Regions from separate parts of the Paraburkholderia sp. GAS199 genome, predicted to be linked through region 2. Evidence: riboswitches for the same ligand, from Rfam matches in the RefSeq annotation. Region 2 holds a riboswitch; the other holds the start of a gene.
The links. Region 2 has a riboswitch for manganese ahead of mntP (manganese efflux pump MntP). Riboswitches for the same ligand answer to the same signal wherever they lie in the genome.
Positions count from the first base shown of each region.

Region 1: linked by a shared signal. The riboswitch ahead of P3T18_RS10935 (sodium:calcium antiporter) and the one ahead of mntP (manganese efflux pump MntP) in region 2 are both predicted to bind manganese.

Region 1 covers NZ_JBNDMM010000002.1:1,091,971-1,107,968, reverse strand. Annotated here, with positions in the region: gene P3T18_RS10990 (aldo/keto reductase) at 1-734, opposite strand, end outside; gene P3T18_RS10985 (flagellin) at 1,004-2,152, shown strand; gene fliD (flagellar filament capping protein FliD) at 2,309-3,817, shown strand; gene P3T18_RS10975 (flagellar protein FliT) at 3,837-4,136, shown strand; gene P3T18_RS10970 (tetratricopeptide repeat protein) at 4,387-6,768, shown strand; gene vioA (dTDP-4-amino-4,6-dideoxy-D-glucose aminotransferase VioA) at 6,765-7,910, shown strand; gene P3T18_RS10960 (WbqC family protein) at 7,916-8,614, shown strand; gene P3T18_RS10955 (hypothetical protein) at 8,611-9,588, shown strand; gene P3T18_RS10950 (GNAT family N-acetyltransferase) at 9,585-10,109, shown strand; gene P3T18_RS10945 (phytanoyl-CoA dioxygenase family protein) at 10,140-10,925, shown strand; gene P3T18_RS10940 (SphA family protein) at 11,001-11,945, opposite strand; gene P3T18_RS10935 (sodium:calcium antiporter) at 12,527-13,537, opposite strand; yybP-ykoY riboswitch at 13,692-13,863, opposite strand; gene P3T18_RS10930 (NADP-dependent oxidoreductase) at 13,968-14,987, shown strand; tRNA gene P3T18_RS10925 (tRNA-Arg) at 15,141-15,216, opposite strand; gene P3T18_RS10920 (c-type cytochrome) at 15,502-15,998, shown strand, end outside.
Region 2 covers NZ_JBNDMM010000006.1:369,675-385,672, reverse strand. Annotated here, with positions in the region: gene P3T18_RS23715 (efflux RND transporter periplasmic adaptor subunit) at 1-622, shown strand, start outside; gene P3T18_RS23710 (efflux transporter outer membrane subunit) at 650-2,242, shown strand; gene P3T18_RS23705 (heavy metal sensor histidine kinase) at 2,220-3,791, opposite strand; gene P3T18_RS23700 (heavy metal response regulator transcription factor) at 3,791-4,468, opposite strand; gene P3T18_RS23695 (ATP-binding protein) at 4,577-5,929, opposite strand; gene P3T18_RS23690 (response regulator) at 5,929-6,588, opposite strand; gene P3T18_RS23685 (DUF4148 domain-containing protein) at 6,843-7,130, shown strand; gene P3T18_RS23680 (porin) at 7,186-8,340, opposite strand; gene P3T18_RS23675 (LysR family transcriptional regulator) at 8,448-9,431, opposite strand; gene P3T18_RS23670 (MerR family transcriptional regulator) at 9,674-10,156, opposite strand; gene P3T18_RS23665 (NADH:flavin oxidoreductase/NADH oxidase family protein) at 10,343-11,575, shown strand; yybP-ykoY riboswitch at 11,660-11,824, shown strand; gene mntP (manganese efflux pump MntP) at 11,835-12,401, shown strand; yybP-ykoY riboswitch at 12,507-12,689, shown strand; gene P3T18_RS23655 (TMEM165/GDT1 family protein) at 12,699-13,289, shown strand; gene P3T18_RS23650 (MEDS domain-containing protein) at 13,436-14,125, shown strand; gene P3T18_RS23645 (hybrid sensor histidine kinase/response regulator) at 14,169-15,797, shown strand; gene P3T18_RS23640 (helix-turn-helix domain-containing protein) at 15,825-15,998, opposite strand, start outside.

The sequences.
Region 1 (15,998 bases), on a different contig from region 2:
AGTCCACGCTCGTTCAGATATTTTTCGACCCGGCTGCCGCGCGCCTTGCCGGCGAGGTCCGCTTGCGAACGGTACTTGCCGGACAGAAAGCCGCTTGCAAGACTGTAGTACACCACCACGCCCAGTTGATTGGCGAGCGCGACGGGTTCGATGTCGCGCTCGTATTCGGCGCGGTCGTACAGATTGTATTCGGGCTGCAACAACTGATATTCCGGCAGCCCGTGCTCGCGCGAAACCGCCAGCGCTTCTTCGACGCGCGCCCCCGTGTAATTAGATGCGCCGATCACCCTCACCTTGCCCGCTTCGATCAGCTTCTGATATGCGCCGAGCGTTTCGGTGAGCGGCGTTGCCGCGTCGTCGTCGTGGGAAAAATAGACGTCGATGTAATCGGTTTGAAGGCGGCGCAGCGAATCTTCTACGGCCGCCTGGATATTCGCGGCCGACAAACCTTTACGCTGCGGATGCTTGGACACCTTGGTGGCCAGCACGATCTTGTCGCGCTTGCCGCTCTGACGAAACCACTTGCCGATGATGGTTTCCGACTCGCCGCCCTGGTTGCCCGGCACCCAGGCCGAATAAACGTCGGCGGTATCGATGAAGTCGAGACCGGCGTCGACGAACGCGTCGAGAATCGAAAACGAGGTCGCTTCATCGGCGGTCCAGCCGAATACATTGCCACCGAACATAAGCGGCGAAACCTCTAATTCCGAACGTCCAATTCTGCGTTTTTGCATAATTTCACCAGGGTTTGTCACAGGAGAAAAAAGAGAATACGCCGACTTTTCATTACTCGCAGTGCATCGGGCAAACGACGCTGGAAGCGGCTCAGCGGCGCGCGGCACCCTTTCCTGCCTGGAAAACAATTGGGTCTCCATTGCACAAAGTTCCTCAAGTTTTTTTTAGTCGGGCCGTCAACCTTCACTGAGGCGGCCAGCAATGAACGAGTGCTTCCGCCGATGCCAACGTGGCGTATTGGGCTCAAGGCTTATTTAGGAGATTTTCCATGCTCGGAATCAATAGCAACATCAACTCGCTGGTTGCACAGCAAAACCTTAATGGCTCGCAAAGCGCCCTCTCGCAAGCCATCACGCGCCTGTCGTCGGGCAAGCGCATCAACAGCGCAGCAGACGACGCAGCAGGTCTGGCGATCTCGACGCGTATGCAAACGCAGATCAACGGCCTGAACCAGGGCGTTTCGAACGCGAACGACGGCGTGTCGATGATTCAAACCGCATCGAGCGCACTGTCCTCGCTGACCGCAAGCCTGCAACGTATCAGCCAACTGGCATCGCAAGCAGCTAACGGCACGATGTCGTCGAGCGACCAGGCAGCTCTGCAGAAGGAAGTGTCGGCGCAGATCGCTGAAGTGAACCGTATCGCTTCGCAAACGACGTACAACGGCACGAACATTCTGGACGGCTCGGCAGGCAGCGTGACGTTCCAGGTCGGCGCGAACGTCGGTCAGACGATCAGCCTGGACCTGAGCCAATCGATGTCGGCAGCGAAGATCGGTGGCGGCCTGGTGCAAACGGGTCAGACGGTCGGCACGATCGCTGTCAGCCTCGATTCGACCGGCACGTACACCAGCACGGGCGCATCGATCACGTCGGTCAACGTGTTGTCGGACGGCAAGGGCGGTTACACGTTCACCGACCAGAACAACCAGGCGATTTCGTCGGGCGCAGTTTCCAACATCTTCTCGGCAGGTACCGCAGCAGGTACGGGCACGGCAGTGACCAACCTGACGTTGAAGGCCTCGCTGGCAACTTCGATGGGTGCAACGGCTTCGGGCGTGGCAACGGCAGCAATCGCTCAGATCAACTCGATCAACAACCCGCCGACGGTTTCGGGCCTCGACATCAGCACGGTGACCGGCGCCAACCAGGCACTCGTCTCGATCTCGAACGCACTGCAAACGGTCAACACGCTGCAAGCTGCACTCGGCGCGGCACAAAACCGTTTCACGGCAATCTCGACGTCGCAACAAGCTGAATCGACCGACCTGTCGTCGGCACAGTCGCAAATCACGGACGCCAACTTCGCACAAGAAACGGCGAACCTGAGCAAGGCGCAAGTGCTGCAACAAGCTGGTATCTCGGTGTTGGCGCAAGCTAACTCGAACCCGCAGCAAGTTCTGAAGCTCCTGCAGTAAGAGCTGACGCAGTAACGGCAAGGCGCCGCGCGCAAGCGTAGCGCCTTGCCGGTTTGAAACGACGGGAGGCATGCCTCCCGCTGTGCATTTCCGTACCGTAGTGATGTAGCATCGCGCACCACCTAATACAGATACCCAGACGCCCGGAGCCTCTGCATGTCCTCGATCTCAACCACGTCTTCTACAGCTAGCGCCAATTCCGCGCTGGCGTCGGCAGCACAGTCGATCATCAGCGGCTCGACCGGCAACTCGTCGATGGACGTGTCGACGCTCGTTACGGCACTCGTGAACGCGAAGACCGCAGGACAGAGCGCGGCTCTCACGGCGCAGCAAACCAAGGACACGACTACGTTGTCGGCCTACGGTGCATTGAGCTCCGCGCTGAGCGCGTTGCAGTCGGGCATCGCGGGTCTCGCCAACGGCAGCACGTTGTCCACCTTCGCGGCAACCGCGACCGGCAAGGGACTGACGGCAACGGCCGGCGCCGGCGCATCGGCAGGCAGCTACGCCGTTACCGTCACGCAAATCGCCAGTTCTCAGGCCCTGTCGTCCGCAGCCTTCGGCGCGAGTACCAAGCTCGGCACGGGCACGCTGACGATCGGCGTGGGCAGCAAGTCCATGGACATCAGTCTGGACGACACCAACAATACGCTGGCCGGCATCGCCTCGGCGATCAACGCCAGCAGCAACAACCCCGGCGTCACGGCGACGGTCGTCACCGGCACGGACGGCGCCCACCTGGTGCTGCGTTCGTCGACCACGGGCGCGGCCAACACGATCAACGTGTCGACCAGCAACGTCACGACCGACAACGGCTTGTCGAGCCTCGGCGTGACGTCGACGCCCAGCACGACGGGCGGCACGTCCACCATCGTTTCGTCGGATACCAATAACGCGTGGACGCAAAGCGCGTACGCTCAGGACGCGGCGTTCTCAGTTGGCGGCATCGCGGCGACCAGCTCCAGCAACGCCATCACGACCGCGATTTCCGGCGTGACGATGAACCTGACGTCGGACTCCGTCGGCACCACGCAACAGCTGAATATCGCGGCGGACACCACGGCGGAAACCACCGCGATCAACAACTTCGTGAGCCTGTACAACACCGTCGTGACGACGATGTCCTCGCTCAGCTCGTTTTCCGCCGGCGCGAGTTCGCAAGGCCCGCTGATCGGCGATTCGACCCTGCAGACCATCAAGAACGATCTCGCGACGATCATCGGCGGTGTGGTTGGATCGGGCAGCAACGCCACCACGCTGGCGTCGATCGGTATCAACCTGAAAGACGATCCGGCCGACGGAACGCTGGTCGTGAGCGACGCTACCAAGCTGAGCACGGCCCTCACCACTAGCCCGGCGACCGTCGCCTCGTTGTTCAACTCGACCAACGGGATCGGCGAACAGCTGAACAGCGCCATCACGAACTTTACGCGGACTGGCGGCATCATCGACACGCGCAACACCGCGTTGAACGCCGATCTGAAGAGCATCACCGCGCAACAGAGCACGCTGGCGGACTACACGACGCAACTGACGAACCAGTATCAGGCGCAATTCACCGCACTGAACACGTTGATGGCGACGATGAACAACAACTCGCAGTACCTTACGGCCCTGTTCGGCGGCACCAACAGCGCAGGCGCGCTGGCCACCAACAAGAGCTAATCGTTAGGAGCCGCTGAAAATGAACCAGACGGAATTGGTCGAGCGCGTACTTGCTATCACCCGTGAAATCGAACAGGCGGCCGGCCTTGCCGACTGGCCGGAAGCGGCTCGTCTCACCGAAGCCCGCTCGCCGTTGCTGATGTCGCTCAGCGCCGATCAGGAACCCGCTGCGCTGGACATGATCCGCCGTATTCAGGCGATCGACGCCGCCTTGCTGGCCGACGCGGAAGTCACCCAGACCGAGTTGCAAGTGGAGTTCGAAGCAGCGATCGGACGTACCAAAGCTGCCGGCGAATATCAGAGAATCGCCCGGATGTAAGTGCTTGAATCGCAAGCGGTCACTCGCTCAAATGATCAAGGTGACCGTTTCACCCAACAATAAGAACTACGCGCCGAAGTGAGGCGCGCTCGTTCCCTCGGCCCGCCTCGTGCGGGCTTTTTTCTTGCCGGCGCGCTCCCGCCGGCCTGCCCATACGCCAAACAGGCGGCCTTTTTACCGTCATCTCCGCGCATCGGAAACGCCGGCCTCGTCGCACAATTTCTTTCATAGATCATTCCGCGCTGAGACCATGACTCTTCTGTACGAGCAGCCGTCGGCTGAAACCCAAACGCCCGAACAACAACTCGAGCAAGACATTGCGCTCGTCTTGCAAACGGCGCTCGACCACCACCACAAAAGCGAATTCGACGACGCCGAAGCCCTGTATCGCATCATTCTCGATACGAATCCGAATCACGGCGACGTGCTGTACAACCTCGCCGTACTGCTTACCCAGACAGCCAGAGCAGCAGACGCCGTGCCGCTGTTCCAGCATGGCCTGGGTGTCCAGCCGCTCAACGGCCAGTATTGGGTCGGCTATATCAACGCCCTGAGCGAAGCAGGCCAGTCCGCGGCCGCGTGGATCGCGCTGGAGATGGCGCAGAAACTCGGCGTCAAAGGCCCGGCTATCGACGGATTGATCGTGAAGCTGGCGAATCCGGGCAAAATTGTTCAAACCGTTCCCGTACCGCACGAGACGACTGAAGCGCAAACCGGCGCTGGCACCAACGCCGAAGTCGAGGCGCCGAAGGCGACCGCCGCGAAGACCAATATCGCCTCCGGCAGGCGCGTCAGCCAGCAGGAAACGAATCGCTTCACGGCGATTTACAACCGCGGCCAGTATTCTGAAGCCGTCAAACTGGCGCGGTCACTCACCAGTCGCTTCCCTGCGGATGGCAACGCGTGGCGCTGGCTCGGCATCACGATGCATCGGCTGGGCCGCTATGACGAAGCACTCGAACCGTTGCGCAAAGCGGCCGAACTGCTACCGGAAGAACTCGAAAGCCGCGCGGTTCTTGCAGACACGCTTCGCCTGAAGGGACTGTATAAAGAGGCCGAACAGGTCGGCCGGGCGTCGCTGGCGATCAATCCGAATCATGCCGAAGCGCTGCGTATCCTCGGCATGGCACTGGTCCACCAAGGTCAGGTTGCAGAAGGCCTGGCAGCAGCACGGCGCGCGGTCGAACTGGCGCCGGAAAATTCCAGCGCACACAGCACGCTCGGCGTGTTGCTGCTGGATCTTGGCCTCGTGGCCGAGGCGGAGCAGAGCTTCCGTATCGCGGTCGAAAAAAATCCGAAAGACGCGATTGCCGCCGACAACTTCCTGTTCGCGCTGACCCACAATCCCGCGATCGATCAGAACGTGCTCTTCGCCGAACACGCAAAATTCGCCGAGCACCATGAAGCCCCCGTGCGCTCACAGTGGCCTGCTCACGTAAACAAGCGCGTGCCGAACCGCAAACTGAAGATCGGACTCGTTTCCGGCGACCTGTTCCGGCATGCCGTTGCTTCCTACCTTTTGCCGGTAATGGAGCAACTGGCGAGTGATCCCAGTGTGTCTCTTCACGTTTACAGCAATCACGTCGTGGAAGACGACTACACCGAACTTCTACGCGGGTTTGCTGTTGAATGGCACCAGATTACTGGCATGGCGGATGCACAGTTGGCAAACAAGATCCGCGAAGAGCGAATCGATGTCCTGTTCGACCTCTCTGGTCACACTGGGCGCAACCGGCTTCTGACGTTCGCGAGGAAACCTGCGCCGATTCAGGTGAGTTGGCTCGGATATCCCGCGACCACCGGCCTGAGCGCGATGGATTACTACATCACCGACCGGTTCGGCGTGCCGTTCGGCGATTCGGAGCGGATGTTCTCCGAAACGATGGTTCACCTGCCGGCGAACGCGTCGTTCCTGCCCGAGCAAAGCGCTCCGCCTGTCAACATCCTGCCTGCGATGCACAACGGTTACGTGACCTTCGGCAGTTTCAACCGCATGAATAAACTGCGCGCCGACGTCATCGCGCTGTGGGCCGAATTGTTACGTGCCCAGCCGTCATCGCGGATGTTGCTCGGCGCTATCGGCAACGAAGACGATGAGCAGTTACTGATTGAATGGTTTGCTGATGCAGGCATTGATCGCGAACGCCTCATGTTCCGGCGTCGTTCGAGGGTGCCCGTCTATCTTCAGCAACATTTTCACGTCGATATCTGTCTCGACACGTTCCCCTACACGGGTTCGACCACGGTTCTCAATTCTCTGTGGATGGGTGTTCCCACGCTAACGATTGCCGGCGATACGCTTCCGAGTCGCGCTGGCGCTACCTGGATGTCGCACGTCGGGTTGCAGCAATTTGTTGCAGCAGACAAAGCAGACTTCGTCGCAAAAGGCGTGGCGTTGTCTTCCAACATCGAAGCGCTCGCAGAACTCAGAAACGGGTTGCGTCAACGCTGCATGGCATCGGCCGCATTCCGCCCCGACATGGTTGCAGCAGGTTTGTCTCGTGCGTTGCGAATCATGTGGCAGCGCTGGTGCGACGGCCAGCCCGCCGCGGCATTCGAGGTATCGACCGAAGACGCCATGGCCTCGGTTAGCGAAGCAGGCACGCAAACGGAAACAGGGGATCGCAAATGAACGCAGCCGTACCGCTTCGGGCTCTCGAGCCTCAAACCGACGAGCGTATCTACGTTACGCAGCCTCACCTTGCCCCGCTCGAAGAATTTATCCCTTATCTCCAGCAGATCTGGGATAGCAAGGTGCTGACCAATGGCGGCCCGTTTCATCAACAATTCGAAGCAGCGCTTTGCAAGTATCTCGGCGTGCGCCATCTCGCACTGTTCACGAACGGCACTCTTGCACTGCTTACGGCGCTACAGGCGCTGCGCGTGACCGGCGAAGTCATCACGACACCCTATTCGTTTGTCGCGACCGCGCACTCGCTGGTGTGGAACGGCATCAAACCGGTGTTCGCCGACGTCGATCCGCACACGCTGAATCTCGATCCCGCGCGAATCGAAGCGGCGATTACGCCGCAAACCACCGCGATCATGCCTGTGCACTGCTACGGCAAGCCTTGCGACGTCGAGGCTATTCAGAAGATTGCCGACAACTACAACCTGAAGGTGATTTATGACGCGGCACATGCGTTTGGTGTGCAGACCGATACCGGTAGCGTGCTCGAACACGGCGATCTGGCTGTCCTGAGCTTTCACGCGACCAAGGTTTTCAATACCTTCGAAGGTGGCGCGATCATTTGTCAGGACGCCAAGACCAAGCAACGTATCGACCACCTGAAGAACTTCGGCTTCGTGGACGAAGTGACGGTCGTGGCCGCCGGCATCAACGGCAAAATGAGCGAGATCAATGCAGCGTTCGGCCTGCTGCAACTTCAGCATATCGACGAAGCGCTCGCGCGTCGCGCACAGATCGACGCGACCTATCGCACCCGGTTGAGCGAAATTCCAGGCATTCGCTGCCTGCCGAAAACCGGCGAAAAAGTGGCGAACCACTCCTATTTCCCGATTCTCGTCACACCGGAATTCCCCATCAGCCGCGACGCGCTCTATCAGAAATTCCGCGATCACGACATCTACGCGCGCCGCTATTTTTATCCGCTTATTTCGGACTTTCCGATCTATCGCGGGCTCCCTTCGGCAAGCCGTGAAAACCTGCCGGTCGCATATGCCGCCGCGCAGCAGGTGTTGTGTCTGCCGATTTTCCCTGCGCTAACCGACAACATGATCGACCGCATCGTTGGACTGATCGCAGATTGCTGAACGCCATGAAGCTCGCCATCATGCAGCCGTATCTGTTTCCGTATATCGGCTATTTTCAGCTGGCGGCGGCGGCCGACAAGTTCGTCTTCTATGACGACGTGAATTTCATCAAGAACGGCTGGATCAATCGCAACCGTGTGCTGCTCAACGGCGAAGCCCGATACATTACTATCCCGCTGGCCGGGGCAAGTCCGTCGCTGAAGATCAACGAAGTTTTAATCGAGCCGCGCGACCGCTGGTTGCGCAAGTTGCTCGAATCTATCCGTCACGCGTACAGAAAAGCCCCGCACTATGCGCGCATCAGCGAACTGATCGGGGAAATTCTGTCCGCGCCGGTCGAACATATCGCCATGCTTGCGTCGCACACGGTCGTTGAAGTCTGCAACTACCTCGAACTGGAAACAGAATTCGTTGCGTCCTCCGCACAATACGGAAATGAGCAACTGAGAGGCGCGAGCCGCGTGATCGACATCTGCGCCATGGAAAAAGCCGATCTTTATCTGAACCTGCCAGGTGGCCGCGCGCTGTACGACGCCGACACCTTCGCTGCACGCGGTATCGAGTTAGCGTTCATCGAACCCAATCTCCGTGCTTATGAGCAATCTGGTGCAGCATTTCAACCGGCACTCTCGATCCTCGATGTGCTGATGTTCAATACCAGAGATCGGGTGCGTGACATGCTCGCCGTTGAAGTGATCGCATGAACCTGCCCGTTTCCCGTGCAATCGGCGGATATTTCGAGCTTGAAATGCCGCGCAACCGCGGCCTTCTGCACGAAGGCGCGTTGCATTTCCAGTCGTCGCGCGCCGCTTTTCTCGCCTTGCTGCGCACACTCCGTCCCACCGCCGTCTGGATGCCTTGGTACATTTGTGACGCCATGATCGAGCCGCTGCGAATGGCCGGAATATCGGTCAGGCGCTACGAGCTCGATGCGCAATTTCGACCACGCTCCACTGCGCTTGCGCACGGCGAGTGGCTGCTTTACGTGAATTACTTCGGCCTTTGTGATGATCAGGTCGACGAGATACTCGGAAGATATCCGGCCGATTGCGTGGTGATCGACAACGCTCAGGCTATGTTCGCAAAACCTCGCCATTGCCTCGCGACGCTCTATTCGCCGCGGAAATTCGTTGGCGTGCCGGATGGCGGGCATCTCGTCACGCAACAGCGGGTCGAGCCGCCTGTCGATGTCGACCCGAACTCGTTGCGGCGATGCACTCATCTGCTGGAGCGTCTCGCACACGATGCTGAAGCCGGCTACGGTGCCTACGCAAAAGCCGAAGATAGCCTGAAGGAACAGGAGCCGCTGCGGATGTCGGCACTGACTCACCGCATGCTAGCAAGTATCGATTACGACTACGTGCGCGAACGGCGAGTCGCAAATTTCACCTATTTGCACGAGCGCTTGCGGCAACACAACCAACTGCCGTTACGCTATCGGCGCGACGCAGTACCGCTTTGCTACCCGTTTCTGGGCGCCACTGCCGGTTTGCGCGAATTGCTGCGTTCGATGCGTATCTATACGCCGTCGTACTGGCCCGACATCGAAACGACACCCGGCGCGCCGGCCTTCGAACGTCAATTGCCCAACGCGATGCTCTTCCTACCTTGCGACCAACGACTGACGCCAGAAGATCTTGCTCCGATCGCACAGCACCTAATCGACCGACTGACGTGACTACCAACGAGATATTCCTGCGAGAAATCGAACGCGACGATCTTGCTGTCATCAACTCGTGGCGTGCCGATCAGGCTCTGGTCGGACTGCTTGGCGGTAACTTCCGGCACGTCGGACCGGAGATCGACGACAGATGGTTCGACAACTATCTTGGCGCCCGCTCGAATAATGTGCGGCTTGCCATATGCCTTGCGCCTGCACGTGAAGCGATTGGCGTGACCTATCTGCTGAACATCGATTGGACGAACCGATGTGCAGAATTCTCGATCCAGATAGGCGTTGAGTCGGCACGTGGCCAAGGCATCGGCGAGATCGCAACGCGCTCGATCCTGGCCCATGCATTCGACGATCTCAATCTGCACCGAATCTCGCTAACTGTGCTCGCGTCTAACGCACGCGCGATCAAGTTATACGAGAAGGTCGGCTTTCGCGCGGAAGGGCTGATGCGGCAAGCAGTCTTCAAAGGCGGCCGCTATCAGGACGTCATCTCGATGGCCGTGCTCGCGGCCGAACGCTCGTAACGTTCCCATTTCAGCTTTCTGTTTTTCAAAATGAATACGATCGACACTCAACATGGTGCTGCGCTTGCGACAGCAGGCTGGACCGTAGTGCCTAATCTGATCCATTCGGAACTGATTTCATCGCTAGTGGAAGCGTTGCCCGCGTCACTCGCCCGACGCGACGAAATCCGGCAACGCAATGGTGTCTCGGAGAACAGCGCCGGCACACTTCATCATCTGTTGATGGACGATGCCTGCTATGTCGAACTACTGGCCGAACTCTCGACCCTCGAGCCGCTTTTCAAAGCGTATTTCAACGGCAACTTCATTCTCAATTCGTATGGTGGTGTCATAAACGAGCGTGACACGCGCTCCTACGTTCAGAATGTACACCGTGATATTCGTTTCGGCTCCGACACGCGGCGCTTCATGCTGAACGCACTCGTGATGCTCGATGATTTCACGCTGGAAAACGGCGCGACTCATGTCCTCGGTCATTCGCAAAACACAGAACAACCACCCTGCGACGAAGCGTTCTATGCCGAGGCCTCACGTGCAACTGGCAAGCGCGGAACGGTTCTGCTGTTCGATTCACGCATGTGGCACGCAACCGGACGCAACACCACCGACGCCCCACGACGTGCCCTGACGTTGACATTCACGAGTCCATTTTTTAAGCCGCAACTCGACTACGCTCGCCTGTTCGGTTACAGCAATTTCAACCGTAGCAGCGCGTGGATGAAGCAGGTTTTGGGTTTCAACGCTCGGGTGCCCGAATCGCTCGACGAATTCTACGTGCCGGTCGAGCAGCGTTTTTACCAACGCGGGCAGGATTGATTTTGCGATTCCAGATCGGCGCAATCTGTAGGCCCGCGTTGCTTCCAAGACAAGAGGCACGGTATTCGATGGTCGTTACTGAAACGTCGCACTCACCGACAACAGCACCGCATTCCCCTTCGGCCGTTTGCTCACGTTGAACTCATTGACCCAACGCAGCGACGCCGACAACGGCGTGTTCTGCACCTTGCCCGACCAGGTGACCACCGGACCAAGACCCACCGAGTGCCCCTGGTCGCCGCCCGTGATGTCGGCCAGGCCGCCGGAATCGCCGCCGAGTTGCTGGATGTAGCCGCCCACCACGCCCACGCCCCAGCCCGACGCGAAACGCTTGAGCGCGAGCAAGTCGAGCACGCTCAACGGCGCGTTGTGATAGTGGGTGTCGTTATTCGGCGTGTAGAAGTTGATGCCGTAGTTCAACGACAGCTCGATCGACTCCTTCGGGAACAGCTTCGTATAGGCGACAGTCGGCGTGAAGGTCCACGTGTTCTGCCCGGCATTGGCCAGCCGGGTCGTGCTGTAAGCGCCCGTCGGTGCGTAAATCTGCACGCTGAACGACACATGGTCGGTCTTCGTCAGGTGGTAGCCCGCCACGACCGGCGCGAAGAAGACGTCGGCAAACTGCGTGTTGGAATCGTTCGGCAGGATGCCGTGGAAGGACGAGATGTCGGTGTATTGAAACGGCACGCCGAACACCGACGCGAAGTTCCAGCCGCCCACGGTGATGCCCCAGGTTTTGATCGCGCTGACGATGGTGTAGATCGCCGTCACATTGATGCCCGCCGTCACCGTTCCGGCAATCGGAATGGATTTGCTCGCGCCCAGCGAACCTTCGTAGTAAATGGTGCTGGCCGATACGACCCAGTCGCTGGTGGGCGGCACGACGCCGGCATAAGGCGTGACCTGCATACCGGTGATCGGCCGGCCGATTCCGCCTTCGGTTGCGAGCGCCGGCTGCGACAAAGCGAGGCCGACGGTGGTGAGAAGTGCTGCGGATCCAGGCAAACGCAGAACGGCCATTTTTTCGCCTCGTCTATCAAACTTTCATTTGTACGCGAGTGCAGTTCGTTGCCATTCGACGATTATGAAAAGGCAGAGGGCATTGTGATTTTTTTGCCCGACACCGCGTGATTTTTCAGACCGACATTAGCCGATTCATAATCGCGACAACTCAAACTTTATTTCTTTCGTGAAGCGAAAATAAGCGAGCGGGCACAGCGCAACCCGGGTTGCCGCAAAGAAAAGAAGCGTTGTCTGGATGGCGTGACGGAAGACATGGCGGGCATGGACGCTCCTTCAGCAACACACGGACGCCGCATTGACTATGCGGGAGGCGCAACGGGAACAGCGAGAAACGTCGTTCAGAAATACTAGCAAACGTCCCGTAAAAGAACAGAGATAAATTTTGTAACCGGACCAGAACCAGCGCATTTCCGCCAGCGCCCGAATTCATCGGCCATTCAAGCGGCATTTTCTGCGTTCGGTTGCGGGTGCACTCACTCCGGGTTTAAAAGCTTGCGGTAATCGTCGCGTTTTCATCGTCATTCGGCTGCGTAAAACAGTCGGCGAGGATCGGCGAATCTTCCCGCCGATCCCATTCTTCAGCGAGTCAGCGTGATTGCCAGATAGACGGCATACAACACGCCGCTCACCAGCAACGCCCACACCGGCACGCCGCGTTCGCGCACGTTGAGCCGCAACCATGCAGCGGCGGCGAGCGTGATCACGATGCCGGTCACCACTTCGATGCGCGGTGTCCACGGCGTCAGCAAGATGCCGATTGCCGGCAGCAGCGTCCCCTGAAACACCATCGCGCCGGTGATGTTGCCGAATGCGAGCGTATCCTTGCCGCGACGAATCCACAGGATGCTGTTGACCTTCTCCGGCAACTCTGTCGCGATCGGAATAATGAGCAGCGACAGCAGCAACGGCGACACGCCGAGCGCCTGTGACACGCCGCGCACGCCATGGATGAAACCTTCCGCGCCCCACACCAGCAGTGCGACGGCGAGCGCCAGTTGCACGGCAATGGTCGCGAGATTCGTCGGAATGCCGATCCGCGAGAGCAGCATTTTGCCTGGCGCTTCCGTACCGTGACCAGCGTCCACCAGCTGATCCGACGCACGGAACGTCATCACCACGTAGGTGACATAGACGCCGACCAGCGCTACGCTAAAAAGCGCCCGCACCAGCATCTGCTCGTGCGGAACGTACATCGCCACCGCCGCCAGCACGAAGGCGCACAGAAAGTAATTCAGGTCGCGCGTGAAACCCGTGCGCTCCGGCGTCACCCAACCCGTGACGCCGCGCGAGCCGAGAATCGCGAGTGTCATCAGGAATGTCGACAGGGTGGACAGCATCAGCGGTGCGCCCAGAATGGCGCCGACGCCGATCTCCTGATTGACCGCGCTGTCGGTCGTGCCGCCGGCGATAGCCAGCAGCGGCACGAGCGTCTCCGGCAAAGCCGTGCCCACCGCCGCGAATAGCGAACCCGTCACGCCCTCGGAAATTTTCAGACGCTCGCCGAGATGCTCCAGCGCATTGGTGAACAACTCCGCCGCCACCAGAATGATCACCAGCATGATGGCGAGTTCGAACAGAAGACCGGTCATGCGCGGCTCCCCGCAAACGAAAGCGCAATGGTGAACTGGGACGTGACGGCGAACGGACGTGCAAACGGCATGCCGCGCAACGGGCGGTGCATCGTGCAAACAAACGGGAAAACAGACAGGGCACGACGATGATTCACAGGGCAACTCCGTGGTCGGACGATAGTGACGAACCCATGACGCACCGCCACCCGTCCGACCAGAACGAAGCAGTACGCCAATGGTCTCGCCAAACCAACCCGGTCGAACGCGCCATGACCCGCAGGCCAAGTATGTTGACGCGTTCTCCTTCAAGGAATGAAGGAAGGCTACTCCCCAATGACCGGGCGATTCTAACGGCGCATCGTGCTTTCAACAAGCTTCGACATATGACAGGCGGCCAGCGCGCCACTGGTAAGATCGACAACCGTATTCGACAGCAGTGAGTCCTCACATGAGTTACCAGAACCGCCAGTGGTTTTACGTCAAGCGCCCCGAAGGCCGCGTCGGCGACGAACATTATGAATTGCGCGAAAGCGAGATCGACACGCAGCTCGCCGCAAACGAAGTGCTGATCCGCGCGCGCATTGTCAGCGTCGATCCGTATATCCGCATTCAGCAGCACGAGCGCAATACCTACGACGTGCCGCATCCGCTCGGCATCGTGCAACGCGCCGGCGTGGTGGGCGAAGTGGTGGCCTCGGCGAGTCCGCTATTCAAAGCGGGCGACTGGGTATCCGCCTACAGCGGCTGGCAGTTGTACGCCAAATGTCACCATAGCGAACTGACGCGGCTCGACCCGGACGCCGCACCGGTCTCCACCGCGCTCGGCGTGCTCGGCATGCCCGGCCGCACCGCATGGTTCGGCCTGATGGAAGCCGGCAAGCCGCGCCCCGGCGACACCCTCGTCGTGAGCGGCGCGGCGGGCGCGGTCGGCTCGCTGGTGGCGCAGTTCGGCAAGCGCGCGGGATGCCGGGTCGTCGGCATCGCGGGCGGTCCGGACAAATGCGCATTCCTGACCGACACGCTCAAACTGGATGGCGCGGTCGATTACCGCGCGCATCCGACGCTCGAAGGTTTGCAGGCGGCCGTGCAAGCGGCGACCGGCGGCGTCGATGTCTATTTCGACAACGTGGGCGGCATGGTCACCGACGCGGTCATTCCGCTCATCAAACGCCGCGCGCGCATCGTGATCTGCGGCGCGATCGCGCAGTACGACGGCGGCCTCGACACACCGGACCTCGCGCCGCGCTTCCTGCAACACATGCTGTTTCAGCGCGCCACGATTCAGGGCATCCTCGCGCGCGACTTCGTCTACCGCATGGACGAGATGCTGAAAACGGTCGCGCCGTGGGTCAAGAACGGTGAAATCGTTTACCAGGAAACTTATATGGACAGTTTCGACGTGCTGCCGCAAGCGCTGAACAGCCTGTTCGAAGGAAAGAATCTCGGCAAGCTGCTGGTGCGCGTTTGATGCGTAGTTGACTGCGTGAGTCGGCGCGGGCGGCAGTCGGTGGAACGACGGCTGCTGTTCGCGGCGATGCGTGAGCGGCGCGCGGGCTTGCGGTCTCGAGTAAGACTGGAATGGGAAAGACGGGGGAAAACCGCGTTGAGACTTGACCAGAATTGGTGCGCCCGGCTGGGATCGAACCAGCAACCCCTGCCTTCGGAGGGCAGTACTCTATCCATTGAGCTACGGGCGCTTCAACACGAAAGCGCGGCAACCTGAACGGAAGCGACGCCAAAGCGAGACCGAAAGGATACCCGGTTTCGGCTGAACCGTCCACCGGACGGCCTGCGACGCGGTTTCCGGCGCTTTGAGGCCACTCGCCGACGCGCCTCGCGATGCGGGTAAACGCCTGCTGAACACCGCGCCGCGGTCCTCGCCGTCGTCGAAATCTTGCGTCTATAATCGTCCGTGGCTGATTAAAGAACAAGAAGTTGCCGTCACGCTGTACCGCTCACATACCCACGGAGACGAGACAAGCATGAGCGAAGCACCACACGGAGCCCCGATCAAGACCCCCGCACAGCTCATCGCCGCGATCATCGCCGGGTTTGCTGTACCGATCGTCATCATCGTTCTACTGGCTGTCTACGTCGACAACTCGACGCGCACAGGCGCCGGCACCGACTCTCTCTCCGACGCCGAAGTCACCGCTCGCATCAAGCCGTTCGCTCAGGTCGACATTCGCGACGCCAATGCGCCGCGCGTCTACAAGAGCGGCGAAGAAGTCTACAAGGCAGTCTGCTCGGCGTGTCACGCGTCGGGTGCGGCGGGCGCGCCGAAGTTCACCAATACCGCCGACTGGGCGCCGCGCATCTCGCAAGGCTTCGATACGCTCTGGCACACGGCACTCGCCGGCAAGGGCGCGATGCCGCCGCGCGGCGGCACCAGCCCGGACGACTACAGCGACTTCGAAATCGCCCGCGCGGTGGTCTACATGGCGAACAATTCCGGCGCGAGCTTCCCTGAACCGGCGCA
Region 2 (15,998 bases):
ACTGGTCTCGTACGAGAAGATCACCGCGCCGTTCGACGGCGTGATCACCGCGCGCAACGTGGATGTCGGCGCGCTCGTCACGGCGGGCGGCACGCCCGGCACCGCCGGCATGACCGGTGAGCTGTTCCATATCCAGCAGACCGGCGTGCTGCGCGTTTTCGTCGACGTGCCGCAGAACGACGCGGCCTTCGTCACGCCCGGCACCAGCGTCTATCTGAGCGCGCCGCAATATCCCGGCCGGCACATTGCCGCGCGAGTGGCCCGCAACACCGGTTCGATCGACCCCGCGAGCCGCACCTTACGCGTCGAAGTGGACGTCGACAATCAGGATGGCGCGCTGATGCCCGGCGCCTACGCGCAGGTGCATCTGGCGTTGCAGTCGTCGACACCGGCGCTCGATCTGCCCGTCAGCGCCCTGCTGTTCCGCCCGGACGGCGTGACCGTCGCGGTGGTCGATGCGCAAGGACGAACCGTGCTGAAAACCGTGCATATCGGCCGCGATTTCGGCACCCACGTGGAAATCACCACCGGACTCGCGGCCAACGATCGCGTCATCGACAACCCCGGCGACGCCCTGACCGCTGGGCAGGCCGTACAGATCGCGCCGGCTGCGCATAGCTGAGCGGCGGCCATCGTGAGGAATTTCGCCATGCGTTTGACTGTTTCTCTGCTGACGAGCCGCGTCTGCCCGTTGCTACGCCGTCCGTTGACGCTCGCCATGATCGGTGTGCTTGCTGCCTGCTCGACGCTGCCCGCTTACCAGCCGCCCGCGGTCGACGTGCCGGCGCAGTTCGTCGGCGCGAAGGCCGATGCGAACGCGGGCTCAAATACCGATTCAACTACTGCCTCAACTCCCGGCTGGACCCAGGCCGCGCCCGCCGATGCCGCGCCGCGCGGTCCGTGGTGGACGATCTTCGGCGACCCCGTGCTCAATCAACTCGAAGCACGTGTCGCGGTGTCGAACCAGAACGTGCAGAAGGCCGTCGCCCAGCTTCAACAGGCGCGTTCGCTGGTCGATTATCAGCGCGCCGGTTTTTTCCCGACCATCACGGCCGGCGCGTCGCAGAATCGCGCGCGGGTGTCGCAGAATGTCGAAGGCCGCTCGCTCGCGGGCAAGACCGTGCCGGACTATTCGGCGGGCGTGTCGGCGAGTTGGGAGCCCGATCTGTTCGGCCGCGTGCGCGACAGCGTGGCCGGCGCGCGGGCCAATGCCGACGCGAGCGCGGCGGATCTCGAAGCCGTTCGCCTCGCGATGAGCGCCGATCTCGCCGTCGACTATTTCGCCTTGCGCTCGCTCGATACGCAGAAGAAGCTGCTCGACGACAGCGTGCAGGCCTACGCCGCCGCCTTGCATCTGTTGCAGCAGCAGTTGCAGAACGGCGCGATCGACGCCTCGGCGGTCGCGCAGGCCACCGCGCAACTCGAAGCGACGCGCACCCAGTCCACCGACATCGACGTGAGCCGCGCGCAGATGCAGCACGCCATCGCGACGCTGATCGGCATGCCGGCTTCGTCGTTCACGCTGGCGCCCGCGGCGCCAGATACGCAGACCGTCCCACCGCCGCCGATTCCCGTCGGCGTGCCGTCGCGCATGCTGGAGCGGCGGCCCGATATCGCCGCGGCCGAGCGTCGCGTGGCAGCGGCGAATGCGCAGATCGGCGTGGCGCACGCGGCCTTCTTTCCGGATCTGATGCTGTCGGCGAGCGCGGGCCTGGAGAGTACGTTCTTCGCGCCGTGGCTGAGCGCGCCGAGTCTGTTCTGGTCGATCGGACCGCAACTGGTCGGCACGTTGTTCGACGGCGGCCGCCGCAGCGCTACCTTGCATGGCGCCAACGCCCAGTACGACGGCGCGGTGGCCGACTACCGGCAATCGGTGCTGGTGGCGTTCCAGCAGGTCGAGGACAATCTGTCCGCGCTGAACTCGCTCGCCGACGAAGCCCAGAGTCAGCAACGCGCGACCCGCGCCGCCGATCTCTCGCTTCGCCTCACCACCAACCGTTTCAATGCGGGCGCAGTCAGCTATCTCGACGTGGTGACGGCCCAGACGATTGCGCTCACCAACCAGCGCAACGCGGATCAGATCGCCGCGCGCCGGTTGGAGTCGAGTGTGCTGTTGCTGAAGGCGCTAGGCGGCACATGGCAAGACGACGGCGCCGGCAGCAGTAACACCAGCACCACCGGCAGCGTGCCGGAAAACGCGGCCACGGCGTCCGCCGCCGTCAGCCGACCCGCGGGAACGTGAGAATGAAGCGCGTGCCGTGCGCGTCGCTTTCCGCGCGCACGGTGCCGCCATGCAGCTCCATGATGGTGCGGACGATGGCGAGACCGAGCCCCGTCGATCCCGTCGAGGCTTGCGACACACCGGCCTGCGGCAGCGTGCTGCGTGACGGGTCGATCCGATAGAAGCGGTCGAAGATCCGCTCGATGTGTTCGGGCGCGATCGGCTGCCCCTGATTCGTCACGCTCACGCGCGTTCCGCGCTCCGAGGCGCTGGCGTCGAGCACGATCTCGCCGTCGGGCGGCGTGTAGCGGATCGCGTTGGCGAGCAGGTTGCTGACCGCGCGCCGGAACAGTTCGAGGTCCGCGGTGAGACGCGCCGCGCCGCTGACACGCACGCTCACCCGCGCGTCTTCGGCAATGCCTTCGAAGTACTCCGCGATATGCGTCAGTTCGAGCGCCACGTCGAATTCGTGCATGTGTTTGACGAATTGCGGATGTTCCGCGCGAGCAATGAACAGCACGCTTTCGATCATGCGCGTCAGGCGGTCGCATTCTTCCACGTTCGAGGCCAGCAGCGCCTCGTATTCTTCGGTGGAGCGCGGCCGTGCGAGCGCCACTTCGGCCGCGCCGCGCATGTTGCTCAGCGGCGTGCGCATGTCGTGCGCGAGGTCGGCGGTAAAACGCGACAGGCGCTGGAATCCCAGGTCCACACGCGCGAGCATCGCATTCAGCGCGCTCACCAGCGCCGTCAGTTCGCTCGGCACGCGCGCCGTCTCGATACGCGTGTCGAGACGGTTGACCGTCACCCGGCTCGCGCTGGCCGCGATGTCGCGCAGCGGACGCAGCGCTGCACGGATGAGCAGATAACTCAGCAGGATGGCGAGCACTACGCCGACCACGCCGGCCAGATGCAGTTCGTCGCGATAGCGGTCGAGCAGCAGCCAGCGGTCGCTCATATTGCGCGCCACCAGCACGCTCGCCACTTCGCCGTCGCGCAGACGCACGTCGGTCAGGATGCCGCGAATCGGCGCGCCGTCGCGGCCGGTCCAGTCGCCGATATCGGTTTCGGTGATGCGCGCCATCGAGGGAATGCGTTTGAGCGGCGGCAGATCGGCGATGGATAGCGCGCCGCTCGCCGCGCCGGGCACCTCGGTGTCGCTTGCGGCGCGGTTTTCCGCTTCGCTGGCGAAGCGGCTCGCGATGTCGGCGTCGGCGCGGCTGGCGGTGCCGCTCGCCGCGTCTTTCGAACCGAGCGGCACGGCGAAGGTCGCGGCGATGTTGTGCTCGATCACCCGCTGCCCATCCGGGCCGAACATCGCCAGCGACATCGCTTCGTTGCCGAGGACCGTGCTCACGAGCCGGTCGCTGTGTTCGCGAATGCCTTTGGCCGTGTCGAGTTCCTCGGCGAGGCGGCGGGCGTGACGCGCGGCCAGCACGATGTCGAGGTTGTCCTGCGTCTTGATCTGCCGGTCCAGCGCGAGGTAAAGATAACTGCCGACGAGGGCGAACACCGCGAGCGTGGTGACGCCGAATGCAAGAGCGAGTGTCGCGGCGAGCGAGCGGCCGCGCATCAGCCGGCGTCCTTCACTTCGAGCACGTAGCCGACACCGCGTACGGTATGAATCAGTTTGACCGGGAAGTTGTCGTCGATCTTGGTGCGCAGACGGCGGATCGCCACTTCGACTACGTTGGTGTCGCTATCGAAGTTCATGTCCCACACGTACGAGGCGATCTGCGTGCGGCTCAGCACCTCGCCCTGACGGCGCGCCAATAGTTGCAGGAGAGAGAACTCGCGCGGCGTGAGGTCGATGCGCGTGCCGCCGCGTTTGACGCGCCGGCGATTCACGTCCATTTCCAGATCGCCGACCTTGATCAGTTCGCTTTCGCGCGGCGGCCCGCGACGCGCCAGCGTGCGCACGCGCGCCAGCAATTCGACGAAGGCGAACGGCTTGACGAGGTAATCGTCGGCGCCGAGTTCGAGGCCGCGCACGCGGTCGTCGATGTCGTCGCGCGCCGTGAGAAACAGCACGGGCGTGGTGCGCGTCGTGCGCAGCGTCTTGACGATGGTCCAGCCGTCCATGCCGGGCAGCATCACGTCGAGCACGATGACGTCGTACTCTTCTTCCTGCGCAAGAATGAGGCCTTGCGGGCCGTCGTTGGCGACGTCGACCGCGTAACCGGATTCTTCCAGGCCCTTGCTCAGGTAGGCGGCTGTTTTCAGCTCGTCCTCGATCACCAGGATTCGCATTTCAGGCTCCGCGTAGCGTTCACTGCCAGATCATACCGGCAAGCCCGGCGGCCTGGCGTGACTGGTCGACGTCACGGGTCGACGTGAAGATTGGGCGTGACAGGTCTTTCACGATTTCACCACCGCCTCGTAAGCGGCAAGGCCGGTGATCGACACGCGCAGACCAGGCGCGCCCACGTTGTTGCGCAACGCAAGACCGATCCGATGACGCTCGGCGATTCGCGACACGATGGCGAGTCCGAGTCCGCTGCCCTCGCCTTGCGCCTCTTCGCCGCGATAGAAGCGGTCGAACACGCGTTCGATCTCCGCCTCCGGAATACCCGGCCCGTTGTCGACCACGTCGAAACCGACCTGATCGCCCGTGCGCCGCAAAATCACATCGACGCGGCCGCCGGCCGGCGTATGGCGAATCGCGTTGTTGACGAGGTTGCCCAGCAGCACGCTCATGCCGTGCGTTTCGGCCAGCACGGTGTAGGCGTCGGACGCGCTGCGCGATTCTTCGCACTCGAGACCGAGGTCGATCTGGCGCGTCTCCGCCAGCAGCGAAAGATCGCCGACCACCTGCTCCGCCGTGCGGCGCAAGCTCATCGGCACCATTGAGGTCACCGGATGCGCGTCTTCTCTCGCCAGCGTCAGCAACTGCTGCACCAGATGGATGATCCGGTTCACGCGCCCTTCGACGCGCTCCAGGGTCTGTCCTTCGCCCTTGAGCGAGCCGTCGCGCGACGCCGCCTGGATTTGCAGCTTCAGCGCGGCGAGCGGCGAGCGCAGTTCGTGCGCGGCGTCGGCGATAAACGTGCGCTGTGCCTGCGACGCTTCGCCCAGACGCTGCAACAGATCGTTGAGCGCCTCCACCAGCGGCCTGATTTCGACCGGCACGTTGGCATCCAGCCGCAATGGTTCGAGAGAATCGATCGAGCGCGTGGACAATGCGCGAGACAGACCGCCGATCGGCGCGATGGCGCGTGTCACGACCAGCAGCACCAGCACGATCGTCATCGGCACCATCAGCGCGAGCGGCCACAAGGTGCGCAGCGCGAGCCGCAATGCGAGTTCTTCGCGCACCGACACCGGTTGGGCGACCTGGATGTAATGATCGGGCCGCGCGAGCCCGAACGTGCGCCAGTGATATTCGGCGCGCTCCACCGTGTTGAAGCCCTCGGGCAAACGCGACAGCACCGGCGCCTGCGACGAGTGATAGACGAGCGCGCCCGAACGGTCCCAGATTTCGATGACGATGCGGTCGTCGGCGAGATCGCCGAGATCGGGACGGCTGTATTCGCGGTCGCCGGTGCTCGCGAGATTCGACGGCAGCGAGCGCGCCACGGTGCGCAGTTCGTAGTCGAACAGCTCGCTCGCCTCTTCGCGCGCCGTGTGGAAAATGCCGTAAGCCGCGACCAGCGACGCCGCTGCCAGACCGAAAATCAGCCAGCCCAGCAGCCAGCGGCGAATCGACGTCATCAGCACCTCTTCAGACGGTAGCCGACGCCGCGCACGGTGACGACTTCTTCCGCGCCGATCTTGCGGCGCAGACTGTGCACATGCACTTCGATGGTGTTGCTGCCGACTTCCTCGCCCCAGCCATAGAGCTTTTCTTCGAGTTCGGCCTTGGTGAATACGCGCGTGGGTTCTTCGATCAGCGCCTGCAGCAACGCGAATTCGCGCGGCACCAGCGGCAGGGGCACGCCGTCCTTGGTGACTTCGTGCGCGGCGGGATCGAGTGTCAGTTGACCATGCGCGTAGACCGGCTGCTTCTGACCCGTGCGCCGGCGCAACAGCGCACGCACGCGTGCGGCCAGTTCGTCGAGGTCGAAAGGCTTGATGAGGTAGTCGTCCGCGCCCGCGTCGAGCCCGCGGATGCGCTCGTCGACGGCGTCACGCGCGGTCAGGATGATGACCGGCGCCGCACCGCCGACCTTGCGATAGGCGTTGAGCACGTCGATGCCGTCTTTCTTCGGCAAGCCGAGATCGAGCAGCACGAGGTCGTAGACACCATTGCCCAGCGACAACTCGGCCGCGCGGCCGTCCGCCGCCCAGTCGATCGCATAGCCCGAGCGGCGCATCGCGCCCAGCACGGTCTCCGCAATCATCTCGTCGTCTTCGACCAGCAATAGCCGCATGGCGTCTCCCCTGTCCGTTATGCCCGCATCGTGCGATACGCGTATTGTCCGCTGCGCAAGCTTAACGCTTCCTTAGGCGTTCCTTAAGTCCTGCTGCCAGGCAGCCTGAGGGACGCGCAAAAAGATTGCGGAGATTCGCGGAGATAACAGAACGGTAATCGCAAGGTCAGTGAGGCGACAAGCCCGCTGACGAAAATGGCAGGCGTGGCTCGAAGCTCCTTGTCCGCCACCCGATCCATTACCGGAGAGACATCATGAACTGCTTCACTGTATTGACCGCCGCCATGCTGAGCCTGTCGTTCGGCGCTCCTGCTTTTGCGCAGTCGGCTTCGCATGAATTGACCCGCGCCGAAGTGCGGGCGCAACTCGTGCAGGCCCAGGCCGAGGGCTTCGTGCCGGTGCCGAAGGGCGATTACCCGCCGTCACAGCAGGCCATCGCCCATAACCGGGAAATTTATGCGATCCAGCATGGCTCCGACGCCGCGCCGCTGGCGAACACGAAGAACCCGGCCGCCGACCATCCGGCATCGGCGGCAAACTGAAACGCCGATGCGCGGCAAGGCGGCGCCGGATTCGAGCGGCCGTCCGCCCGGGTGCTTAGAACGTGTGGCGGATACCGACGCGGGCGAGGAACTGGTTCGGACCCGACGACGGTGCGTCGGCGCCCGTGATGTATGCGGTATTGAGCGGCATCGCGACCAGGCCGCCGCTCGAAGCATGCTGGTACATGCCCTGCACGTAGGCGTCGGTGCGCGGCGACAGCGTGTAGTCCACCATCAGGCCGAACTGGTGGTACTTGGGCTTGGAATTCCCCGCGTTGCTGTCGAAATGGGCCAGCGTGTAGTTGTACATGGCGCCCACATAGGCCGCCTTCATGAACTGGTATTTCGCGTTGACCTCGAAGTTGTCGAACTTGAGGCTGTTCGCGGTGTTCGCGAAGTTGCCCACGTAGACCGAACCGGTCGCATTGTTCAGCGTGGTGTGGCTGTACACGAAGCCGAGTACCGTCGGGCCGATCGTGTAGTTGATCCCCGCGCCCCAAACCTGCTGACGCGAGGCGAAGAAGTCGGTGTCGTCGGTCGAGAGCGAGCCGCCGGCGGTGCCGCCCGGATTGTTGATCTGCATATAGGCGGCCGCCACGCTGACGGCAGCGCCCACGTATTGCGCGCCGAAGCTGTACGAGCGGTTGTTCGCGAAGCCGCCCGCCTGGTTGCTGAAGCCGTACAAGCCGCCGAAGGTCACGCCGCCGTAGGTGTTGCTCGTGTACTTCACGCTGTTGTTCAGGCGGAACGAGTTGTCCGTGTTGTCGTTATCGTAGGGATGCGAGAGCATGTAGCCGGCCCAGTTGCCGTTGGCCGTGAGCGGTGCGAGATAGTCCACCACCGAATCGTATTGCCGCCCCATCGTCAACGTGCCGAACTGCGCCGAACTCAGGCCGACATAGGCCTGCCGTCCAAACATGCGGCCGCCCTGGCCGAGCTTGCCGGTGTTGACGTCGAAGCCGTTTTCCAGCTGAAAAATCGCCTTGGTGCCGCCGCCCAGGTCTTCCGATCCCTTCAGGCCCCAGCGGCTGCCCTGCGCGAATCCGCTTTCCATCTGGACGTTCGAATGGCCGCCGGTATTGCTGGTGTAGTTCAGGCCTTCGTCGATCAAACCATACAAGGTGATACTGCTTTGTGCCATCGCGGCGATTGGAGTGAGCGTAAAGCCGAGCGCCGCATTGACGACCGAGGCCAGCAGAATTTTTTTCATGAATGCAGATCCTTGAGTGTGAGAACGCCGCGCCGGAAGCTGCCTGCATGGCGCGCCATGCCACGTCAGCAGATAGGCTCCGGTCTCGGGTGCTCGCACTGTAGGACCTACAAAATCCGTCCCGCCAGCAATTCAGTATTGCTCTCCAGGTGTGGCGCCTTGCCGACGCGCGCATCGTTTTCAGGCTTGTTTTCCAGTGGAATCCGACGATAGTGCTCCACCACGAAATCGATGAAGCCGCGCAACGCGACCGCCATGCGCGGCTGGCTCGAATACAGCAGCCAGACCGTGCGTTCGTCGTCGCACAGGGGCGCGTCGTCGAGCAATGCCTGCAGGCTGCCGTTGGCCAGTTCGTCGCGCACGAACGAACGCGACAGGCGCGCGATGCCGAGTCCCGCCTGCACGGCCCGCTTGACCACCTGCGGACTCTGTATGTTCATGATCGGCTGCACGACGACACGCTGCGTGCCGTGCGTGTCGCGAAACTCCCAGTAACGGCTCGGCGCATCCGACGCGACGAGCACGTCGTGCAAGGCGAGTTCGCCCGGCGTGCACGGCACCGGACAACGCGCGAGATAGTCAGGACTGGCGACGATGACATCGCGTATCTGCGCGAGCGGCCGGCAAACCAGCGACGAATCGCGCAAGCGCCGCTCCGCGCTGAAGCAGACGTCGAACTCGCTGACGGCCACGTCGCTCATGGTGTCGAACACCGTCAGCTCGAAACGGATGCGCGGTTCCAGCGCACGATACGTCGCCAGGACATCCGGCAGGTCGGTGGTCGCGTAAAGCGACGACGCGGCGATTCGCAGCGAGCCCGTGGGTTGTCCCACGGCGCACGCGATGCATTCGTCCATGGCGTCGAGCTGGCTCAGCAATTCGATGCTGCGTTCCCAGTACATCTGTCCGATGGCGGTGAGCGACACATGCCGCGTCGTGCGATTGACGAGCCGCACGCCGAGATGTTCTTCGAGCGTCGCGAGACTGCGTGTCACGACCGAGTTGGACATGTTCAGTTGCTTGGCCGCCTCGGCAAAACTCAAGCACTCCGCGACTTTGGCGAAGATCCGTATTGATGCCAGCTGATTCATCGTGTTCTCCGGCGCGCACCGGGTCGGCCATCGCGTGGACGCCATGCGCGGGCATCGCGGCTTGGTGCGGCCATGGTGCGGCATCAAGCGGCATCACACCGGCCTTCAGCCGCCCGAGCCTGGAAGTTGGAATAGAGGATGAATTCGAGCTTAGCGGGTACGGGCTTACGCGAGTCCGACCGGCAGATTACCGAATTGTCATGTGGCGCGAAGCTTCATTCGCGACGCCGGCCGATTGCAGTCTAGCGGGACCGGACCGCGCGGCGGCTTGTTTTGCCGAGCACCTTGACGTCCTTGCTCGCGAGAACCGGACGGCCGACTTCGCCGCGTTGTATGCGCGACAACACGCGCTTCGCGTTGGCGGCGCAATCCATCTCCGCGGGCCTGGCTTCGATCTCCTCGATCAGCCACACGAGATGTGTTTTGCTCTGCGCGAGGCGAGCCTCCAGCGCTTCGATGTCCTGCACCTTCAGACGCAGCGTGTCGAGCAAGGTGGCGTGCTGCCACTGCGCCGAATCGGGCGGCAGCAGCATGGCGATCTCGTCGAGACTGAAGCCGGCCTTCTGCGCGCTCGTGATGAGATCGAGAACCAGCGCGGCTTCGGCGGGATAAGTGCGATAGCCGTTCGACTCGCGTTGAACGGTCTTCAACAGACCGATGCGCTCATAGAAGCGGATGCGCGACGGCGCAAGCCCGGTGCGTTCCGCGAGTTCCCCGATTTTCATTGGCTCGATACTCCGTGAAGACTGCGTTGCGCCGTTCGTGCCGGATGGCGCAAACCTCGAAGCCGACTTTAATCCGCGAGTCGAAAAGCGGTCAAGCGGGCGCTCGGGGTCCACGTACCGAAAGCGCTTGACATTAAACTTCACTTCAACCTTAGAGTGTGCAGCACGATCAATCGAGGTGGTCCCATGAACGTGTTCGACACACTCACTCTCCCCAACGGTTCGGTCATCCCGAACCGGATTGCCAAGGCGGCCATGGAAGAAAACATGGCGGACGCCGATCACGCGCCCTCCGAAAAACTCATGCGCCTCTACGCGGCGTGGGCGAACGGCGGCGCCGGCCTGCTGATTTCGGGCAACGTGATGGTCGACAGCCGCGCCATGACGGGGCCCGGCGGCGTCGTGCTGGAGAACGCCGGCCAGTTGGCGAAATTCTCCCGCTGGGCGCAGACCGGCCGCGCCGGCGGCGCGCAGTTCTGGCTGCAAATCAACCATCCGGGCCGTCAGATGCAGGCCAGCCTCGGTCAGCCGACATGGGCGCCGTCCGCTATTCCGCTCGAACTGGGCAAGCTGTCCAAACGCTTCAATACGCCGCTCGCCATGACGCAGGAAGTCATCGACGACGTGATCGCGCGATTCGCCCGCACGGCGCAACTGGCGGAACAGGCGGGCTTTACCGGCGTCGAAATCCACGCGGCGCATGGCTATCTGCTGAGCCAGTTCCTGTCGCCGCTCACCAACCGCCGGACCGACCGGTGGGGCGGCTCGCTGGCGAACCGCGCGCGTTTGCTGCTGGCCATCGTCGAAGCGGTTCGCGACGCCGTGTCGCCGGCGTTTGCCGTTGCCGTGAAGCTGAATTCGGCGGATTTCCAGCGCGGCGGCTTCACGGCCGACGACGCGCGCCAGGTGGTCGAGTGGCTCGGCGCGTTGCAGGTGGACCTGGTCGAACTATCCGGCGGCAGCTACGAAGCGCCGGCCATGCAGGGCGAAGCACGCGACGGCCGCACTCTGGCGCGCGAGGCCTACTTCCTGGAATTCGCGCGCGACATCCGCAAGGTCGCCAGGATGCCGGTCATGGTGACGGGCGGCATCCGGCGGCGGCAGGTCGCGCAGCAGGTGGTGGAGAGCGGCGTGGAGATGGTCGGCGTGGGCACGGCCCTCGCGATCCATCCCGATCTGCCGCGGGACTGGAAAAGCGGCAAGGACAGCGCGCCCGAACTGCCGCCGATCGTCTGGAGGAACAAGACGCTGGCGTCGCTCGCGAACATGGCGACCGTCAAGTTCCAGTTGCGCAAACTGAGTCTCGGCAAAACGACCGACCCGGCGGTGTCCCCGCTGCGCGCCCTGCTTCTGCAACAGGCCACCGACGCATGCCGCACGCGCCGTTACCGGCGCTGGATGTCGCAACGCGCGGCCTGAACGCTGCGCCACGCGTTTGGCCGACTCGTATTGCCGACCCGTAAGGCCAGTTTAATTACAAAAAGCTTTCTGACGTGATAAGCTCGTGCTGTCTTTGGGGAGTAGCCGGCTTCTACCCAGAAGCGCCTGCGTCAACATTCTCGGTCGCCAGACCGTGGTGCAGGCAGCCCTTTAGTTGGCAAGACCATCGACACACCACGCGACCGGTCGGGCGCGGCGGTGTGTCGCGGTTTCCGCCCGACCACGAGCCACCTCTCTCATGAACCCTGTTGCAACGCTTTTCCTCGCTTTTGCCATGTCCACCGACGCCTTCGCGGCTGCGATTGGCAAAGGCGCGACCCTGCATCGTCCGCATTGGCGCGAAGCGCTACGCACCGGCCTCATCTTCGGTGTCATCGAAGCGCTGACGCCGCTGATCGGCTGGTTTCTCGGCCGCGCCGCGGCACAATACGTATCGGCCTGGGATCACTGGATTGCGTTCACGCTGCTCGGCGTGCTCGGTGCGCGCATGATCTTCAACAGCTTTTCCGCCAGCGAAACTCACGAGACGAAACCAACCGCCCATTCGTTCTGGCTGCTTGCGCTCACCGGTTTTGCGACCAGCATCGACGCGATGGCGGTCGGCGCCGGCCTCGCCTTCGTCAACGTCAACATCTACTCCACCGCCGCGGCCATCGGCCTCGCCACCGCGACCATGGTGACCATCGGCGTGCTGCTCGGCCGCGTCATCGGCAACGTGGTGGGACGACGCGCGGAACTGGCGGGCGGCGTCGTGCTGATCGGCATCGGCTGCGTGATTCTCGCCGAGCATCTGCAGGTGTTGTGAATCCGGCTGCGCGGCGCTCTCATTGAAGTGCGCGCGCCCCACCCCACGCGCCGCGAACCGATTAATGGCGTAAGTTGCGCCGCTCGCTGACGGCGCGGTAGAATCGCGGCTCTCATTGGGGAGTAGCCGCCTCGACTGCAATGTTCGAGGGTGCACGTCAACATACTTGGAGGTCGCCAGACCGCCATGGCGTGCACAGCACTTTGCCTGGCAAGACCGATGACTCGCATTCCGACCTGACCGGGTCGCCGGAGTGCGTGTCATTGCGTTCTTATAGAGCGGCCCGGCCCACAATACATGCAATCATTCCTCGTATCGACCAGCGTGGTCGGCCTCGCTGAGATCGGCGACAAGACCCAGCTTCTATCCCTCGTGCTGGCCGCGAGATATCGCAAACCCATCCCCATCATTCTCGGTGTGTTTGTCGCGACGCTGATCAATCATGCCGCGTCCGGCGCGCTCGGCGCGTGGCTCGCCAGCATTCTCAGCCCGGCCATTCTGAACTGGGCGGTGGTTGCCTCGTTCGCGGTGATGGCCGTCTGGATTCTGATCCCCGATAAGCTCGACGGCGCCGATGCCGTGTCCACCAAACATCCGATGGGCGTTTTCGGCACCACGGCCCTGACGTTCTTTCTCGCCGAGATGGGCGACAAGACCCAGGTCGTGACGATCGCGCTCGCCGCGCGCTTTCACGAGTTTTTCGGCGTGGTGGCCGGCACGACGCTCGGCATGATGCTGGCGAACGTGCCGGTGATCTACCTGGGTCACAAATTCGCCGACCGTCTGCCGACCAAGGCCGTGCACATTCTGGCGGCCGTCATCTTCGTCGTGCTCGGTGGCCTGGCGCTGCGAACCGCGCTGTATCCGCAGCAGTACCCGATGTTCTGATCCGCACGGCAAGCAGAAAAAAGCATATTTCAGCGGGCAATGCCATACCATAGGCATGCGTTGCCCGATTCGGGACGGGTGGCGCCCTTCGGGCTGCCACTTCCCGTCATCAGACCGCACGACCCGCCGTCACCCAGGGGCATTCAATGGACGATCGCATCGCTATCGCCGGCACTTTGATGGACGCGTACCACGTCTGCGCGTTCTTCGACAGCCGCGACCAGGAATACGAAGCCCTGATTCCGTATTACCGGCAGGCCGTGGAATCCGGCGAGAAGAACTTCCATATCGTCGCGCCCAATCTCGCGGAAGATCACCGCGCGAGGCTCGCCGCGGCGGGCATCGACGTCGCGCATTGCGAAGCGTGCGGTCAGCTCGAAGTCGTGACTTGGCCAGAAGCCTATCTCGACGAAGAAGGCCGTTTCGACAAACAGCAGATGCTGCGCATGGTCGATCACCTCACCGGTTCCGGACGCGACGCAGGGTTTTCGCGGCTGCGCATCATGGGCAATATGGACTGGGCGTTCGGCGATCTCGCCAGCGCGCCGGATCTGATCGAGTACGAGGCCGAAGTCAACGAGATCATCGAACGCAACCGGCAGCCCGCCGTGTGCGTCTACGACATGGCGAAACTGTCCGGCGCGATGCTGATGGACGTGTTGCGCACGCACCCGCTCACGCTGATCAACGGAATCGTGCAGGAAAACCCGTTCTTCATTCCGCCGTCTGAAATGCTCAAGGAACTCAAGGCCCGCCGCACGCAAACCGAGTCACAGACCCAGACGCAGACTCAGACGCAAGCCCAGACGCAAGCCCAGAACCAGGCCGGCGCCTGACGCAGCGAGCCAGCGATTCCGGCGTCATGAACAAACGCACCTGATGAGCATCGACCGTTACCACAACGAGAGCCCGGAGAGCGCTCTGAGAGACCTCATGGGCCTGCTCGCGCTGCCGGCGCTGTGGCCCGGCCGCGACGGCAACGCCATTGTCGCGCTGATGACGCAGGCCATCGAGCGGATCGTGCCGCTCGATATCTGCTACGTGGACGTCCCGCTGCTGCCGGAAACCACGCCGCTCGTGCAACTGCAAGTGCGCGGCGCGACGGTGAGCACGGACGAAAGAGAGCACTGGCAGGACGCCATCGCCGCATGGCGCCGGCTGCCTATCGGCACGAAAGTGAATCTGTGCGACACGCCGATCGGTCAGGTCAGAGTGATCCGGCTCAGCATGGGTTTCAGCTCCGGACAAGGCAGCATCTGGTTCGGCGCGCTCAACGATCCCGTCAACGCCGCCTTCCCCACCGTCAACCAGATCGCTTTTTTGCGTGCGGCCACCTCGCAGGCGGCAACCGGCATTCTGGCCGCGCGCGCCGCGCACGAGCGCGAAGAAGCCAACCGTTCGAAAGACGAGTTCCTCGCGATGCTCGGTCACGAACTGCGCAATCCGCTTGCCCCGATCTCGACCGCGCTCGCACTGATCCGTCGCGAGAACGGCAACGCCGCCGACAAATACCACGAGATTCTCGAGCGGCAGGTCGCGCATCTGTCGCGCCTCGTCGAAGATCTGCTCGACGTCAGCCGCATCACGCGCGGCAAGATCGAACTGCAGCGCGAAGGTCTGCGTATCGCTTCGGTCATCACGCGCGCCGTGGAAGCCGCGAGCCCGCTCGTGGAGCAGCGCCGGCAGCGCTTGTCGGTGATGCTGTCCGATGACGGCGCGCAGATCTACGGCGACCTGACGCGCCTCACCCAGGCCTTCAGCAATCTCTTCAACAACGCCGCCAAATACACCGACGTCGGCGGCGAAATACGCGTCAGCGCACGCACCACGGGCAGTCATGTGACCGTCTCGATCAGCGACGACGGCGTGGGCATCAGCGCCGAACTCATGCCGAAGCTGTTCAGGATTTTCGAACAGGGACGCACGACCATCGACCGCTCGGAAGGCGGCCTGGGCATCGGCCTCGCGCTGGTCAAGAATCTGATCGAACTGCATGGCGGCTCGGTGCGCGCAAGCAGCGAAGGTCCGGGCAAAGGCGCCACCTTTACGGTGACGTTGCCGCTGGCAACCGGCAGCCAGATCGCCAACGCGGCGCCGCAACGCATCCGCGTTCCCGAGCCGTTGTCTGCCCGCCCGGACACGCGCATCCTGCTGGTCGACGACAACCTCGACGGCCTGTTCTCCATGGAAGCCTTTCTCACCGACGTAGGCTTCGACGTGATCACCGCATCCGATCCGGTGCAGGCGTTGGATCTGGCCGCGCAGTTCAGCCCGGGCGTCGCCGTTCTCGACATCGGCTTGCCCGGCATGGACGGATACGAACTGGCCGTGGCGCTGCGCGAGCAGCCGCAGCACGCGGCACTCCGCCTGTTCGCGCTGACCGGCTATGGCCAGGCCGAAGACCTGAAACGTTCCGCGCGAGCCGGCTTCGAGCGGCATTTCGTGAAGCCGGTGGCGTTGATGGAGCTGGTCGAAGCCTTGAAGGAAACTCAACCGCCCTCTCGCTGACAGGTCGCGGCGCACGGCATGGCGCGCTTACATCGCGCCCGCCGGCCGCGCGTCGTCGGTGTCGACGCAGCACACCAGCACCTCGGCCTCCCCCTCGCCGACGCTCAGATAGACATGCCCGACTGAACTGTCGAAATACAGGCTGTCGCCGGGATTGAGCGTGAACACCTTGCCATTCTCGAAGCGCAACTCCAGGGTGCC